3 regions of the Pseudoalteromonas sp. NEC-BIFX-2020_002 genome follow, and region 3 is predicted to be linked to each of the others. Evidence: predicted binding sites of a transcription regulator. Region 3 holds the regulator's gene; each other region holds the start of a gene.
What was found. Region 3 encodes FliA, which starts transcription of late flagellar genes. Its sites were predicted from a motif close to CTAAAGNTNNNNNNNNNNNNGCCGATA; they were not measured.
Positions count from the first base shown of each region.

Region 1: HJP15_RS21010 (DUF5610 domain-containing protein) is a predicted target of FliA. The motif match lies at 3,438-3,464, and genes of this name have one in related genera.
Region 2: HJP15_RS05440 (VC2046/SO_2500 family protein) is a predicted target of FliA. The motif match lies at 3,077-3,103, and genes of this name have one in related genera.

Region 1 is NZ_JABEPJ010000032.1:721-6,377, reverse strand. Features, by position in the region: gene HJP15_RS21035 (serine/threonine protein kinase) at 1-364, shown strand, start outside; gene HJP15_RS21030 (thiol:disulfide interchange protein DsbA/DsbL) at 399-1,022, shown strand; gene HJP15_RS21025 (thiol:disulfide interchange protein DsbA/DsbL) at 1,043-1,681, shown strand; gene HJP15_RS21020 (2-thiouracil desulfurase family protein) at 1,760-2,218, shown strand; gene trmA (tRNA (uridine(54)-C5)-methyltransferase TrmA) at 2,227-3,330, opposite strand; gene HJP15_RS21010 (DUF5610 domain-containing protein) at 3,494-4,615, shown strand; gene murI (glutamate racemase) at 4,679-5,488, shown strand; gene HJP15_RS21000 (RNA recognition motif domain-containing protein) at 5,451-5,657, opposite strand, start outside.
Region 2 is NZ_JABEPJ010000003.1:239,114-244,770, forward strand. Features, by position in the region: gene HJP15_RS05415 (MHYT domain-containing protein) at 1-767, opposite strand, end outside; gene HJP15_RS05420 (ion channel) at 954-1,934, opposite strand; gene HJP15_RS05425 (M48 family metallopeptidase) at 2,050-2,751, shown strand; tRNA gene HJP15_RS05430 (tRNA-Tyr) at 2,807-2,891, opposite strand; tRNA gene HJP15_RS05435 (tRNA-Tyr) at 2,941-3,025, opposite strand; gene HJP15_RS05440 (VC2046/SO_2500 family protein) at 3,138-3,659, shown strand; gene HJP15_RS05445 (DUF6172 family protein) at 3,806-4,123, shown strand; gene HJP15_RS05450 (hypothetical protein) at 4,228-4,827, shown strand; gene HJP15_RS05455 (RNA recognition motif domain-containing protein) at 5,429-5,657, opposite strand, start outside.
Region 3 is NZ_JABEPJ010000003.1:84,355-90,011, forward strand. Features, by position in the region: gene flhA (flagellar biosynthesis protein FlhA) at 1-251, shown strand, start outside; gene flhF (flagellar biosynthesis GTPase FlhF) at 275-1,753, shown strand; gene HJP15_RS04705 (MinD/ParA family ATP-binding protein) at 1,746-2,606, shown strand; gene HJP15_RS04710 (RNA polymerase sigma factor FliA) at 2,633-3,343, shown strand; gene cheY (chemotaxis response regulator CheY) at 3,384-3,767, shown strand; gene HJP15_RS04720 (protein phosphatase CheZ) at 3,785-4,549, shown strand; gene HJP15_RS04725 (chemotaxis protein CheA) at 4,564-5,657, shown strand, end outside.

The DNA of each region.
Region 1 (5,657 bases), on a different contig from region 3:
TTTGTGGGCGGGTGATGCGCTCATGTTTGTAGATTTAGATGATAGTCGCCAAGGTCCTGCTATTCAGGACTTATGGATGATGCTAAGTGGCGATCGAAACAACCAACTGTTACAGTTAGATACCTTGGTGGCGGCCTATGAAGAGTTTTGTGATTTTGACCACTCTCAGCTTAAATTGATTGAACCATTACGTGCTATGCGTATGATCCATTACATGGGATGGTTAGCTAAACGCTGGGATGATCCTGCATTTCCACGGAACTTTTCGTGGTTTGCGGATGACAAATACTGGGAGCAACAAATTTTAGCATTAAAAGAGCAGTATTCTGCACTACAAGAACCAGCGCTAAAATTACTGCCATAAATAAATTATTTTAAAAAAGTGAATCGAGAGTCCAATGCTTAAAAAATTAAAACTGAGTCTTCTACTTTTATGTTTACCCTTTGCAGCTATGGCCGCAGACTTTAAAGCGGGTGATCAATATGATGTATTGAATATTGAAAAAAGCAAAACGCCCCAAGTAACCGAGTTTTTCTCATTCTATTGCGGACATTGCTTTAAGTTTGAGCCCGTCGCTAAAGCGATCGAAAAAAGCTTGCCTGAAGGTGCTGAGTTTATTAAAAACCATGTAAATTTTCTTGGTGGTTTAACACCACAAGTGCAAAGTAACTTAAGCTACGCTTATATCATTGCTAAACAGCATAATAAAGGTGAGAAAATTGCGGATCAAATCTTCAACAGTATTCATGTTCAACGCGCACCGCTTGATAACATTAAAGATGTTAAAAAGTTACTTGAAGTGAATGGTATTGATAATGATACATTTAATAGCGATATTGCCAGCATGCCAGTTATTTCAGCTGAGCGTGCTATGCAAGATAAGCAAAATAAATATTCTGAAATGGGCGCTTTGACCGGCGTACCAACATTCATCGTAAACGATAAATATAAAATAAATATCAATACCATTAAGAGCCAAGAGCAGCTTAATGAGTTAGTAGAATTTTTATTAGAACAATAATTTTTTGGAGTTAATTGATTATGATTAAATTAGTTAAAGCAGGATTACTTGCCTTATTGCTACCTTTGGCGGCAAATGCGGCGCCAACGACTTACGAAGAAGGCGTGCATTATGAGATTGTCTCTGAGCGTGCGAGCAAAAAACCTGAAGTAAAAGAGTTCTTTTCATTTTATTGCCCAGCGTGTAATAACTATGAAGCGCTACTGGCTGAAGTTAAACCAAAATTAAATACAGGCGTTGAGTTCAAAAAAAGCCATGTGGATTTTGTCGGTGTGCGAGACCCAGAAAATCAGCAAATGATCTCTCAGGCTCTAGCAACAGCTGAAGTGCTACCACAAAAGGATGCATTGATTGCCGCTATGTTTAACCATATTCACGCCAAGCGCGCAAAGTTTAACGAATTAGCAGATATAAAAGATGTATTTGTTGCCCAAGGTGTTGATGGCGACAAGTTTGATAAAGTTTATAAGAGCTTTTCAGTGCGTACTATGAGCTCGAAGATGAAACGCGATCAAAATTACTATAAAGAAAAGGGCGCACTACGTGGCGTACCAACCTTTATCGTCAATGGTAAGTATAAGCTTAACTTAGGTCGTGAAACAGGTATTACAGAACCTGATGACATTAGTAAACTGATTAACTATTTAGCTGCTAAATAGCTAAATAGCTAAATAGCTAAATACAAAATTATGATGAAAGCCCCGGATGCGGGGCTTTTTTGTTTATAGAGATGCATGATGGAAAAGATTTTCGTATCGAGTTGTTTGTTGGGCGCCCCCGTACGTTATGACGGTAAAGGCCAGGCATTAAAACACCCCCAATTAGCCACTTGGCAGCAGCAAAAAAGAATCGTTTCTTTTTGTCCGGAAGTTGCTGGTGGCTTACCAATTCCACGAGCCCCTGCAGAGTTAAAGTCACAAAAAGTAATAACCAAAAGCGGTGAAGATATGACTGCTGAGTTTGAGCTTGGTGCTCAAAGAGCGTTACGCTTTTGTAAGCTAAACCACATTCGGTTTGCATTACTAAAAGAGTCGAGCCCGTCATGTGGGCGAAATAATATCTACGACGGCACGCATAGCGGTATAAAAATCATAGGTATGGGTTTAACTGCGGCATTATTAGAGCAAAATGATATAAAGGTATTTAGCGAAATGCAAATACCAGCGCTGTTAAAAGCACTGGCACAGGAAGTATAGCTATTTTATCAAAGCGCCTTTTTTTGTAAAAACACGCCCGACTCAATATGATGGGTGTATGGGAACTGATCAAAAATAGCGAAACGTTTGACGTCATGCGTACGGGTTAAGTGGTCTAAATCGCGTTCTAGTGTCTCAGGGTTACACGAAATATAAATAATGCTCTCGTAATTGGCGACTAAATCACATGTTAATGTATCCATGCCTGCGCGTGGTGGATCTACTAAAATAGTTTGACAATCGTAGCTGGTTAAATCAATCCCTTCTAACCTAGAGAATGTACGCTCGCCGTTCATTGCTTGCGTAAACTCTTCACTCGACATACGAATAATATCTAAATTGGTTACATTATTTTTAGCAATATTATATTGCGCCGAATGCACCGATGACTTAGATATTTCTGTTGCCAATACACGGTTAAATGAGCCAGCTAGCGCAATTGAAAAATTACCATTGCCGCAATAAAGCTCAAGTAAATCATTCTTAAGAGGTTTACATAAATCTTGTGCCCACTCCAGCATTTTGATGTTCACTTGTGCATTGGGTTGAGTGAAGCTATTTTCTACCTGCTGATAAATAAGCGCTTGGCCATTAACCGTTAAGTGCTCGGTTACATAGTCAGTGCCTAGTACTTCTTTTTGTTTACGCGCGCGACCAATAAAGTCAATTTTAAATGAATGGCTTAGCTTTTCTTTTAAGGCTTTTATTTCAGCCATCCACTCTTCATCAAGTGGCTTGTGGTAAAGTAAACTTACTAAAATTTCACCACTGAGAGTCGATAAGTAGTCAATCTGAAACAGTTTGCGGCGCAGGATTTCACAGTCTTTAAGATTATCAATCATCGCTTTCATTACTTCACCAATTAATGGCGCAGCAGGGTCAAACTCATCGACCCTAATTTTTTCTTTTGTTGCTTGGTCAAACATGATGTGAAACAGATCGTCGCCATCATGCCAAACTCTAAATTCAGCTCGTTGACGGTAATGAATTGGTTCAGAGGCAAATACGTCTAGTTGTTCAACACCAAAGCGTTGGAATTGCGCAATGATACGTTGCTCTTTTTCTGTTAATTGTGCATCGTATTCAGTTGTATCTATCTTTATAACCGCCATTACCTAATACCTTATCTCATTATGCTGTTTATCGGCGCTATTGTAGGGGGCAGAGAGTATTTGTCTAGTTTTGAGTAATAGTAAATGCTGTTTTTTTGTACGTATCGCTTTAGTTATTCGTTTTTAGGCCGATAATGAAGTAAGCAGAAATAGGAGTCGGATCATGAAAATTGGTAACTTTGGCTTTGTTCCAAATAATAATGTCAATAAATACAGCAATAAAGGCGCATTGCAGCAGCCTACAATACAATCCCCCCAAGATAGCTATCAGCAACGTGGTAAAGAATTAGCTGCAAAAGTATTGGGAGATAAAATGGCTGAAGCCTTAGGTTTGCCGATCGCTGAAGAGAAAAAAGACAAGCCACTGTTTGATTTTGATGAAATTGTCAAAAATGTGCTTAGCTTTGTTACTGGCGCAGTTAAAAAGGCACAGGTCGATGGCGCAGACAATGAGAAATTAAAAGGTATGCTTGATGACGCACGTAAAGGTGTGCAAATAGGTATCGATGGCGCGTTTGAAGAACTAAAAGATACCGGCATCTTAAATGATGAAATTGAAGAAGGTATAGAAAAGTCAAAAGAGGGCATTTTTAATGGCCTCGATGAATTTGAAGATGACTTATTTAATCCCAAGCCAGATTCAGTAAGTGTTACGCAGGCGCAATATTTAAGTTTAAGTAATAACGCGCAATATAACTTCACGACCGCAGAAGGTGATGAAGTGAGTATTAGTTTTGCCGATGCATTCAAACAGCAATCAGCAAGTAGTTATCAGCGTAATGGTCAAAATGAAGGCTATGCGAGTGAATCATCGCAATCACGAGAGCTATCATTTAGCATGTCAGTCAATGGCGATTTAAATGAAGATGAGCAAGAAGCCATTAACGCCCTTATGGAAGACCTACAGAGTGTCAGTAAAAAATTCTTCGGTGGTGACATGGAAGATGCATTTGAACAAGCTAAAGAGCTAAATCTAGGTAATGAACAGCTGGTGGCATTTTCAATGGATTTAAAGCAAACCAAAACGTTCGCGGCAATAAAAGGCTATGAAGAAAATAAGCCTGCGCCAGAAAAAGCAATTACCGAGAAGGTCGCGCCATTTAACAGTGATTTAAAAGATGCATTTAATAAAGCAGGTGATCTTGCATTGCAAAATGAGCTGTCAGGTATTTTGCAATGGTTAAATCAAGATCAGGAAGAAGTCGGCAAGCTAGTTGATTATACCAAGGCCATGTTTGAACAAATGAACAAGTTACGCTCAGCAACACTAGAGGGTGAAGCTTAAGCTTTATTTTAGAAGATGTGCATGGCAAACTGGTCAGCTTAGGTTTAGTTTGGAGCGAGTCGTTTGTCAGCACATATAATGGTATTTGATTCTGGAATAGGGGGGACAACCGTTCTTGAGCATATTCAGAAGCAGCTCCCATATGCACGCATTAGCTATTTTATGGATAATGCATTTTTACCCTATGGTAAATTGAACCAGCAAAAAATTATTGAACGCCTCAGAGGTTTACTGCACTTTATCGAAGTGAACTCACTTAGCGTTGATGTGTTAGTTATAGCATGCAATACGGCATCCACTTCAGCATTGAGTGCTATTCGATCATTAACACACATTCCTATAGTAGGCGTAGTGCCTGCCATTAAACCTGCCGCAAGTATCACGAACAGTCATCACATAGGCCTACTCGCAACACCAGCAACGATAAGCAGCCCATATACACAGCAATTAATCGAAGACCATGCTTCATCTATCACTGTTAGTTTATATAGTAGTGTCGCGTTAGTCGCTATTGCTGAATATACCTACTTAAATGGAGTGGTCGACACAGACAAGTTAAACGCCGAGCTTAGAGAGTTATCAATTAATCAAAGTATTGATGTTTTGGTATTAGGGTGTACGCATTTTCCCATTTTAGCGTCGGCGATTCATGCATTTTATCAAGGCAGCATTAAATTATTAGATTCGGGAGCGGCGATAGCAAAGCGGGTAGAAACTGTGCTTATAGAGAAAAACTATTCCTTAAACAGCAAAGTTACTTTTGATCACAAAAAAAAGCCGCTGCATTATTATGCAACGGCTTCTATTGTCATTGATGAGCAACCGGTGGAGCTAGTTACACTGACTGATCCGATTCAGAACGAAAAGAGTTAGGCTCGTCATCTTGTTTTTGTTTTGCTTCACGAACTTTCAACGTACGTTGTTGGAACTCGCTATCGTTTAACTTAGCAATTGCATTATCAGCATCTGACTCTGCCATTTCAACAAAACCAAAGCCGCGGCGCTTGCCAGTATTTTTATCCTTTAATAAACGAACATTAAA
Region 2 (5,657 bases), 150 kb from region 3:
ACCATGCCGTTTATAATAGCTACAATTGCCGTTAAAAGCATGGTAGAAAAAACGACACTGATGGCCACAAAGGTAAGTTGTGAATCTTTGCTACTGTCATTTAATAATGGGGATGTTGCAACAAATCGTGTGGCGGCCATTCCCATATAGTGCATGCCCGCAACGGCAAACCCGAGAATAATCGCACTGATCAGCCTTGCTTGAATAACTGTAAATTTAGGGAAATGCTGGCTGATATTAAAACGTGTGTACAAGGATATAAACGCAAGTACGACAGCCACAATAATTGATAAACCAAACATGAGTGGGTCATACCGAAGTAGCGGGCTCAACTCCATTGCTGCCATCCCACTATAATGCATGGTCCCGATACCTGCGCCTAACAAAACGGATGGTACGAGTAAATCTATGAATTTTTTATTACTTTTAACTAATAAAGAAATAGCCGTTAAACAAGCCAAAAAAGCAGGAATAAAAGAGAGGAAAGTGATTGCAGGGTCGTAGCTAATATTAGTACACAAAGAAAAAGCTAACATACCAATAAAGTGCATACTCCAAATACCACCAGAGAGCACGAGCGCAGCGGTTGAATTTGCGAGCCTTTGATAGCTCTTAAAGCGAGTTTCTTTTGCCAGATCAATTAAATATGCAGAGAAATAGGCCGCAAAAATGGCCGTTAAAATTGATAGCGTCACCAAAAAAGGGTTAAAAACACCATTTATAATTAAACTAGGGTCTTGATTCGTAATAAAAAACGTTGCAAGCATAATGGCTCAAAATATGGCTTATCCAATAAGTTCACTCATGGAATGCGACAGAAATTAACAAAAGCAAAGCACTTAAAATCAGTGCACTACATTATATAGGTTATAACTTTAGCATTATTAACAGTTGTTTTTATAGCGAGTTTTGCCCAAACCTGTAATTTATTATTCTTTCAACTTGAAAGAAGCCTAGCGAGTCATACGTTTTACAAAGACAACTACGAATAAAGCTAATGAGAAACTACCGCAAAATGCTTCTACAGCGGCGATAAAACGAGAAAATCCGGTTGGCGTAATATCGCCGTAGCCTAACGTCGTAAATGTAACAACACTAAAATAAAAACTATTGAGTAATGCTGATAAATTATCATTGAAAGAAGCGGATAAATTTAGTTGGAGCGTTTCTCCGGCATATACAACGCCAAAGATAAAGTAGCAAAATGCACAAAAAATGATTAAGCCTAAGCTAAACCTAATGACGTTTTCAGGTTTTTCGCCATATCCACACAATAAGTTGATAGCACTGGATGCTAATTGTTTTTTAGAGCCTTTGGGGTATTGCGCATGGCGCATTCTTAATTCTTTATAGGTAAAGTTACCAGCGAGCTCGAAAAGACCTTGTTGTTCCGATGCTTTACGTAGGTTTCTAAATATTTCTTCAGATTGCTCAAATAGGTCTAGCGCAGTGTTGCGATCTGATTGTTTAAGGGCTGTTTTAGCTTGGCTCTCTTGTAATAATTCAACACCTAAATCAATTTTATCAATGCGCGTGTTGTCCAGCTTAATTCCTAATAAATTAGTATGTTGCAAGTTACAGTAGTGCAGGTTAGCCTCACGTAAATTTGCTTTCATTAATGAGCTGTGTGCGATTGTATTATTAAATAGGTGAGCACCACTTAAATTTGCTCGATAAAAATTACTGTAAGATAAATCAAATCCTTCTTCATCATCATGCTTTATTAGGCTTAAACCTGTTAAGTTTGCACGCTGTAACTGAAGACCTTGCAATAAACCTCCTTTTTTAGCATAACGTTCTAATTTGTGACTCAGCTCAAGGCCCGATTTATCAAACTTATTATCATGCCAAAAACAAAAACCTGAGCCCATATCTATTTCCTGGCATTGATGCCCATCGGGGGAGGTATACTTACAACAAGGCTTATCAGGCATAATCGGATGCTGCTTTTTAAATTATTCTTAATTATAGGTTAGCAGTTTTTTTGCAAGGTAATATAATAACTCGAAAATTATTCCATATTGCTCACCGTAGCACTAAGAGTTAAATTTGTTTGAATACACATTAAAGCGCAGTCGCCGTCGTAAAACCGTGGCAATTAAAGTTCATCAGCAGGCTGTGACAGTTTATGCACCTATAGGTGTTGCTAAAAAAGAGCTTGAGAGTTGGTTGTTGAGTAAAACAGATTGGATCAATGTGCAAATTACCAAGCAAAGACAGCAATTAGACACAAGGCAATACCCATTAAAAAATAATCGGGTGGTTGTTTTTGATGATGTTGTACAATTAACTTTTGCTGTAAGTAATCGTAGCCATTGGTTGTTAGTGAAAAATCAGTCTGTGACCACTTTGCAACTCAGTATTTCTGGTCGAGTTAAGCATCAACAATTAATGTATCAAACATTATTAGAAACCTTTTTACACGAACAGTTAGAAAGTTACATTGAAATGCGGGTTAATGATTACTGTTTGAAAATGGCAGAAGCGCTGCCTAGCAATATTCGGATCCAAACTTATAAACGACGTTGGGGTAGTTGTAATCGACGCAGGGAACTTACCTTTAATTTATTGTTAGTCAGTGCACCACAGTACATTATTGATTATGTAATTGTGCATGAGCTTGCACACTTGAAGTACTTAAATCACAGTGCGCCATTTTGGCTACGCGTTAGTGAATTTTACCCGAACTATAAGCAAGCAACAAAGTGGTTAAAACAACACGGTGCAAGTTTACAATGGGTATTTGATTAATAAAGAATAAAATTAGAAAAAGTAAGTCTAGAACTAGCAAAGCTAGAAAGAAAAGTGGTGGAGGGAGCTGGATTCGAACCAGCGAAGGCTGAGCCGTCAGATTTACAGTCTGATCCCTTTGGCCGCTCGGGAACCCCTCCACACTAATTTTGTCGCATTTGGCCCCACTTAACTTAGCGGTAAGAAAAGTGGTGGAGGGAGCTGGATTCGAACCAGCGAAGGCTGAGCCGTCAGATTTACAGTCTGATCCCTTTGGCCGCTCGGGAACCCCTCCAATGCAACGGCGCTGATAATAGCAAAATCAGCATTTAAGTAAAGAAAAAAGCTAAAGAAAAATGAAATAAAGCCGATAAATATCTATTACCTACTTTAATCGGCTAAAGTCTATGCAAATCGATGATTTGTTAATCACAGAGAGTCAACTTAACAATCGTCTTGCCATAAGTGTGAGTGAATCACGTCGTGGCGAGTTTGCTTTGTTATTGGCAATGCTTTCTCATGATGCGTTAGATTTTAGTCAGTTTCATCTTCCTAAAACGCCCATAGATGCGAATGTTGTTGTTGAAGATGAAGATCAATTGCGTAAAAAATTAGGAGCAGGGCCAAAACAAGTACTTGCACCAACAGAGTTTGATATGTTGATTGGCCAACATAATGCGCAACGCCTTAATGATGGTGGGATGAGTGACCTTCGATTACGTGCATGTCTAGCGCCAGAACCGCTAGCTATTCGTGATGATAAAATTCATATCCCACTAAATATTATTGATAACTGTGAATTAGTCACCCGTAAACGCCACCAACATAAAGAAACTCAGCTCGATAACCCACAAATGGATGCGGCAGCTTTTTACGACAGCCTTAATAATGAAGCACTTCATCAGCCGTTGCACTTATCTCAAGCTTGACATTAATGTGTCATATTTTGACACTAGACTAATTAATTTACTTTAGTGTAAAAAAAGCATCCAAAAATTAAATGCAATTGCTATAATGACCTCAAATGGTGTTTCATAAATACCATTATCATTTAATAAAGGTAATTAGGAACGTAATGAAGAAAACATTCACGCTGAATCACGAGAAAATCAAATATCCACGTATGGTTGATGCTGCAAAGCATGAAGTAAAAAAATATTTGAAAAGAGAGCGTAACAAAACCTTACCATTTGATGCTGACTACTGGGCATTTGATTGTAAGTTTGGTAATACAGCAGACGATGCACAAGTAGTGCATGTTGCTGAGATAAATAATTCTATCAGTGAAATTGAAAAGCAAGGCTTAACGTCCTTCTACGTTGAAATCATCGCACGCGCTGCACAGCGTCAAGAGCCTGTTGATGAGGAAGAAGAAGACGAATCTGAAGCATAATTGCATCTTTTCGCTAAAAGAATGGGCTTAACTGCCCATTTTTTGTGCCTTTAATTAATCCAGCTTTAAGGTATACTCAAAAAAACTCTTAATAAGGATTTTGCGTGTTTAACCGATCACTACGTATTTTATTTTTTAGCTTATTACCATTTTCTGTTCATGCAACAAACACATGCTTGCAAGATGAAACTAGCTTAACGAAAAACACTTTAACTGAGCAAGACTGGCGTTACGCCACCGATCCGCATGGAAGTAAAGCACTAACAAAAGCGAGTTTGCTGTCAGAGGGGGCAATTTGGGTTAATTTCTCGCGAGTGCCTCGCGTGGATGCCAAAAATAACTCGTGGGTGGAGCTGATTTATGATCTACCAAAAGGTGACTTAAAGGGCGCTGAGACAATACAGCTTACCTATCAAAGCAGTCGTGATTTAGTAGTAAAATTATCTCAAAAAGAATACGGTGGGAAGGGCGATAAAAGTTATGCGCACTATCAACATATTTTGCCTAAAGCCAAAAAGTGGGTAAGCGCATGTATTAATGTTGCTGATTTTAATCGACCTAGCTGGACGCCAACGAATTCAAAGGATTTAGGTATTATTAAAGCGCATGTAAGTGCGGTTTATTTAGTGCCTGATTTAAAAGATGATGAAGGTGGTAACGCGGTCATTCAAGTAAAGTCTATTACGTTATTACCATTAAAATAATGGCATACCAATTAAATAAAACACTGTATTTTAGCAAGCTAAACTCCCGTACATTATAAAGCTGGTATGTCACTTTACGCGTTTACCAATCTGGATAGATATGGAGTCTATTTAATGACAAAAAATTGCGCTATAACTAGGGCGTGTTGACCTTTGTGGATTGAAATTTGTTCAATCTAGGGGCGATTTAATCGCGGCGCGAGGTTTGTAACCTAGCGGGCTCGATAACTGCTCCTGCGTTATTCTACTGGCTCACATCCATGTGAGAATAAGTAAAAACCGAGCAAAGCTTCCGCGTCCTGCTCACGCCCCTTACCTACATCCGTGTAGGCAACAAAGAGTCAATCGCCCCTAGGAAGAACCCTTTGGGCAGCGCATGTTTGGCATTTATACTGCGTTATCGCCTATTTATGGGGAACAACCACACGACATAGGCTCTGCCTTGCCTAAATACCAAATAGACTGCTGCAAAATCAATCACGAAAGGTCAACACGCCCTAGGCAAAAATTTTTATATCTAGTTGTTCTAAATAAAAAATTTTAACGACGCTATAGCGTGATTTAATTCGTTAAATTGTTCAAATATTTATGCAGATTGGTATTAAGCGTCAGCTTTTTTTACTCGGATTTTTCTTTTATCTACAGTGCTTTGATTTAATGCTTTAATTGCTACAGAAGCTTCAGCATCATTAGGCATTTCAACAAAGGCAAAGCCTTTTGATTGGCCTGTTTCTTTATCAAGTACTAAATTACAATCGGCTACTTTACCGTGCTCAGTAAAAAGAGTGCGAATTTCATGCTCAGTAATAGTGCGAGATAAGTTTCTAACT
Region 3 (5,657 bases):
CACTACAGAATGCAGGCGACGAAGGTGCCGGAATTGAACCAGGACTTGCAGAGCGACTTCAGCAATCATTAAATGAAGCGCATCAAAATCAAGAAATGGCCGGTGAACCTTCGATATTGCTAACGTCAGGAATGTTACGCACTGTGTTATCTCGTTTTGTTAAGTACACCATACCAGGGTTACGGGTGATGTCTTATCAAGAGGTACCAGACGAAAGACAGATCAAGATTGTCAGCTCAGTAGGCCAATAATCGGATTTTAAAGGGGTTGAATTATGAAAATTAAACGTTTTTTTGCTAAAGATATGCGCACGGCACTTAAAGAAGTAAAAGATGAACTAGGTGTTGATGCGGTTATTATGTCAAATAAAAAACTTGCGAACGGTGTTGAAATCGTTGCCGCTGTTGATTATGACAAAGCAGCCCCAAAAGCGCCTGAAGCAAAACCAGCTATTGCGCAGGCACAAACAAATTCAAACTTTGTAAAGCCAGCACCACAGCGCTCTCAGCCTGAACCACAAGCAAAAGTTGCAGATAGCTTGCAAGCATTGTTAGAGCGTCAAACACCACGTCCACGCTCACCTGAACTTGCATCAATGTTTAGTCAATCTGGATTTGATACAGGCAGCCAATACCAAGAACAAAAACACAGTGCTCGTCAACACAGTGAAGTAAAGCCTAAACAAGATTTTTATCATCGAGATACCGCGCCAGTGTCACGCCCACAAACTCAAGCTCATAGCTTAGGTTTTGATGACGACTTAGACCGTGATTTTGATGATCTAGATACCTCAATGCCTACTAAAGAGGTCGCAAAAACAGATGAGATAACAGCAATGCGTGATGAAATGGCCGCAATGCGTCAGTTGTTAGAGCATCAAGTATCAGGTTTAATGCAGCAGGATATGGCTCGTCGTGACCCAACAAGAGCATGCATGATAGATCGCTTGATAGGTATGGGGATTGATAGTGAAGTTGCAGACCAAATGGCATGCTTTATTCCTGACGATGTGTCACGTCAACAAGCATGGCAAGCCTTATTGCAAATGATTGAAAATCAGATGCATACAACTAATAATGAAATATTACATCAAGGTGGTGTATTTGCATTAGTAGGTCCAACAGGGGTTGGTAAGACGACGACAGTTGCAAAACTTGCTGCGTTGGGTGCACAAAAGTATGGCGCTGATAAAGTGGCACTGATCACAACTGATACATACCGTATTGGTGCATATGAGCAATTAGCTACATACGGACGTATTATCGGCTGTGGTGTTAAGCAAGTTAAAGATGCTAATGAATTAGCTGAAGTTTTATACCATTTACGAAATAAGCGTCTAGTATTAATAGATACGGCGGGAATGAGTCAGCGTGATTTACGTTTAACAGAGCAATTAAACACCTTAATGCGCAATCAAAGAGTTGATATTCGCAATTACTTGGTGCTTAGTGCAACAGCGCAAATTAACGTTTTACAAGAAACCGTAAGACACTTTAAAAAAGTACAATTAAGTGGCTGTATTTTCACCAAATTAGATGAATCACTAAGTTTAGGTGAGATAATTAGTATAGCGATTCAAAATCGCCTCCCAATAGGGTATCTTACTAATGGTCAGCGAGTCCCTGAGGACATCCGGGTGGCTAATGCAGAGAAATTAGTAAAAAAAGCTGAACAATTGTATTTAAAAAGAACAAAAGCACAACATTCGCGACGTCAAGCAGTAGCGTCAAGCACAGTAGGGATGTATGATTAACACAGTATTAGATCAAGCAAGTGGCCTGCGTAAAATGAGTCAAAACAATAATAACGGCGTTAAGGTTATCGCTGTCACTGGTGGTAAGGGAGGCGTTGGTAAAACAAACGTTTCACTTAATACTGCGATTGCTTTGGGTCAACTCGGAAACAGAGTATTAGTATTGGATGCCGATTTAGGCCTAGCAAACTGTGATGTGATGTTAGGATTACGTGTTGAGCGTAACTTGTCTCACGTATTGTCGGGTGAATGTGAGCTCGATGAAATTTTAGTTGAAGGCCCCGCAGGGATAAAAATAGTCCCCGCTACCTCCGGCTCGCAGAGTATGGTTGAATTATCGCCATCAGAGCATGCCGGTCTTATTCGTGCCTTTAGTGAGCTAAATACCGAATTTGATATATTAATTGTTGATACTGCAGCCGGTATTTCAGATATGGTGCTCAGTTTTTCGCGCGCCGCACAAGATGTGATGGTTGTCGTATGTGACGAGCCCACTTCAATTACTGATGCCTATGCGCTTATTAAAATATTAAGTCGTGAACACGGCGTATACAAGTTCAAAATAGTCGCTAATATGGTACGCAGTATACGTGAAGGTCATGAGTTATTTGCAAAGTTATCTAAAGTCACAGATCGTTTTTTAGATGTGTCGATGGAACTAGTTGCAACGGTGCCTTATGATGAAAATATGCGAAAGTCTACGCGCCGTCAAAAAGTAATCGTAGAGCTGTTTCCTAGCTCACCAGCTGCAATTGCATTTAAAACACTCGCGACAAAAGCAGTAAAATGGCCTATACCTAATCAACCATCTGGCCATTTAGAATTTTTCATAGAAAAATTAGTAAACGGCTAATTATGACGGCATCGGTGAATAAAGCGATGGGATATCAATCTACACAGAACTTAAATGTGATTGTTGAGCGCCATGCTTCATTAGTCAAAAAAGTGGCGTGCCATTTAATTGCTCGTTTACCACCAAGTGTACAGTTGGATGATTTAATTCAATCAGGAATGATTGGTTTAATTGAAGCCTCGAAAAACTTTGACGCCACTAAAGGCGCCAGTTTTGAAACATTTGCAGGTATTCGTATTCGTGGTGCTATGCTTGATGAAATGAGGCGTGGTGATTGGGCTCCAAGATCGGTGCATCGCAATAGTCGTATGGTTGCAGAAGCGATATCAGAGTTAGAAAGTGGACTTAATCGTGAACCAAAAGATATTGAAGTTGCTGAAAAACTTGATATTACGCTAGATGAGTACCATCATATTCTTAATGATGTGAATTCTAGTAAAATACTAGGTATTGAAGACCTTGGTGTTGATGAAGATGTAATTACACCAGTTGGACATGATTTAGCACTAGATAAGCCTTTTAATAATGTTAAAAATGATAAGTTTAATCAATCATTGCTAGAGGCAATAAAGTCTTTACCAGAACGAGATGGTTTAGTGCTATCGCTTTACTACAATGATGAAATGAATTTAAAAGAAATTGGGCACATACTCGATGTAAGTGAATCGCGTGTGAGTCAGATACATGGTCAGGCGATGATTAAGCTTAAAGCAAAAATCAATGACTGGATAAACTAGTAGTAAGTAAATATAGGTTCAGACCTCACCGGAGGATGTTTTGGATAAAAACATGAAAATTCTTGTTGTTGATGACTTTTCGACGATGAGACGTATTATCAAAAATCTGTTAAGGGATTTAGGTTTTACTAATGTGCAAGAAGCTGATGATGGCTCAACAGCTTTGCCGATGCTGCAAAATCAAGAGTTTGATTTTGTTGTGACAGACTGGAATATGCCTGGAATGCAAGGTATTGATTTGCTAAGAGCAATCAGAGCGGATGATACGCTTAAGCATATTCCAGTGTTAATGGTAACCGCAGAAGCTAAAAAAGAACAAATTGTAGCTGCTGCACAAGCCGGCGTTAACGGCTACATCGTTAAACCATTTACTGCAGCAACACTAAAAACCAAATTGGAAAAAGTGTTTGAGCGTTTAGGTTAAATAAAGAGGAGAGGCTTATGTCAGCACCTGCTGCGCCTCAGATCAGTTTAGAGCAAGCCCGTCAGCTTGTGGTTTACTTAGAAAACGGTGAACAAGACAAAGCTGATCAACTAATTCTAGATGCGGCGTCAAAAGAGCAGTCAGAACTTTTTGCAGAAGTTGGTAAGTTAACTCGCCAACTTCATGATGCGCTGAAAAATTTTGAACTCGATACACGTCTAGCTGATTTAACCACCGAAGCCTTACCGGATGCTAAACAGCGGCTCAATTATGTTATGGAAATGACAGAAAGTGCTGCTAATAAAACGATGGATGCGGTAGAGGCTAGTTTACCTATAGCTCAGCAACTAGCAGATGAAATTTCACATATCAAACCCACATGGGATCGTTTGATGAACCGTGAAATTGAATTGGGCGAGTTTAAAACGCTCTGCCATAGCTTAGATAAGTTTATGAATAACTCGCATTCTAAGACTGATGAATTACAAGGTCTAATGACCAATGTATTGATGGCACAAGATTATCAAGATTTAACTGGGCAAGTAATTCGCCGTGTTATTGAACTTGTAAGAGAAGTTGAAGATAGCTTAATCCATTTGCTTACTGCATTTGGTACCCATGATGATGGCGACACTAAAGTACAACAACAAGCCATTGAAACACCGCCTGCTGAAGATACACTTGCAGGTCCTGAAGGGCCAATAATTGATAAAGAATCACGTGATGATGTTGTCTCAGGACAAGATGAAGTTGATGATTTGTTATCAAGCTTGGGTTTCTAAGAGGAGAAGACTGCATGAGCTTTGAAGTCGATGAAGATATTTTACAAGATTTTCTAGTTGAAGCTGGAGAAATTCTTGAGCTTTTATCAGAACAGCTAGTAGAACTTGAAAATAACCCTGATGATACCGAGTTGCTCAATGCAATTTTCCGTGGATTTCATACGGTTAAAGGCGGCGCCGGTTTTTTAAGCATGACCGAGTTAGTTGATGCTTGTCATGGTGCAGAGAATGTTTTTGATTTGTTACGCCAGGGTGTTCGAAAAGTAAATTCTGAGCTGATGGATGTTATCCTACAAGCATTAGATACTATAAATGAGATGTTCGCTACAATTCAAAGTAGAGAAAAGCCGACCCCTGCTGATCCTGAATTATTAGCGATAATGCATAGATTGGGGCAACCGCCCACAGCTGATGAAGAAAGCGCCATCGAAGTTACAGAAGCACCAGCTGAAGTAAATGATGAGTCAGCTTCAGCTTCAGGTGACGATCCATTTGCATTTGATTTGTTATTTGATGGACAAGTAGATAGCCCGCAAGCCGATACACAAATTGATGATATATCGGAAGATGAATTTGAAAATTTGCTTGATGAACTTCATGGCAAAGGACAAAGTCCGATAATATCAAGTACGACGGCAAGTAGTGCTAATAGTAGTGATATAACCGATGACGAGTTTGATAATTTATTGGATGAATTACATGGTGTAGGTAGTTTTGGTGCTGTTAGTAATGATATTCCGGTCAGCAAACCTGAAGCACCAAAAGACCCAATAGCACCGGTAAATAAACCCGTGGTAAGTCAAACCGATGATGAAATCAGTGATGATGAATTTGAAGCATTACTTGATGAATTACATGGTAAAGGCAGTGCTCCAAAAGCGACAGAAGAAGCACCTATTGCAGCGGCTACTCCAAAAGTAGCACCCGCAGCACCTAAAGCTGCTGCTCCTGCACCAGTTTCTAAGCCAGCACCAGTGAGTCAGCCTGCAAAAGTTGCTGATAAACCAGCTGCGGTAGCTAAAAAACCAGCACCAACGCAAGCAGAAACAACAGTTCGTGTTGATACTAAGCGCCTTGACCAAATAATGAATATGGTCGGTGAATTAGT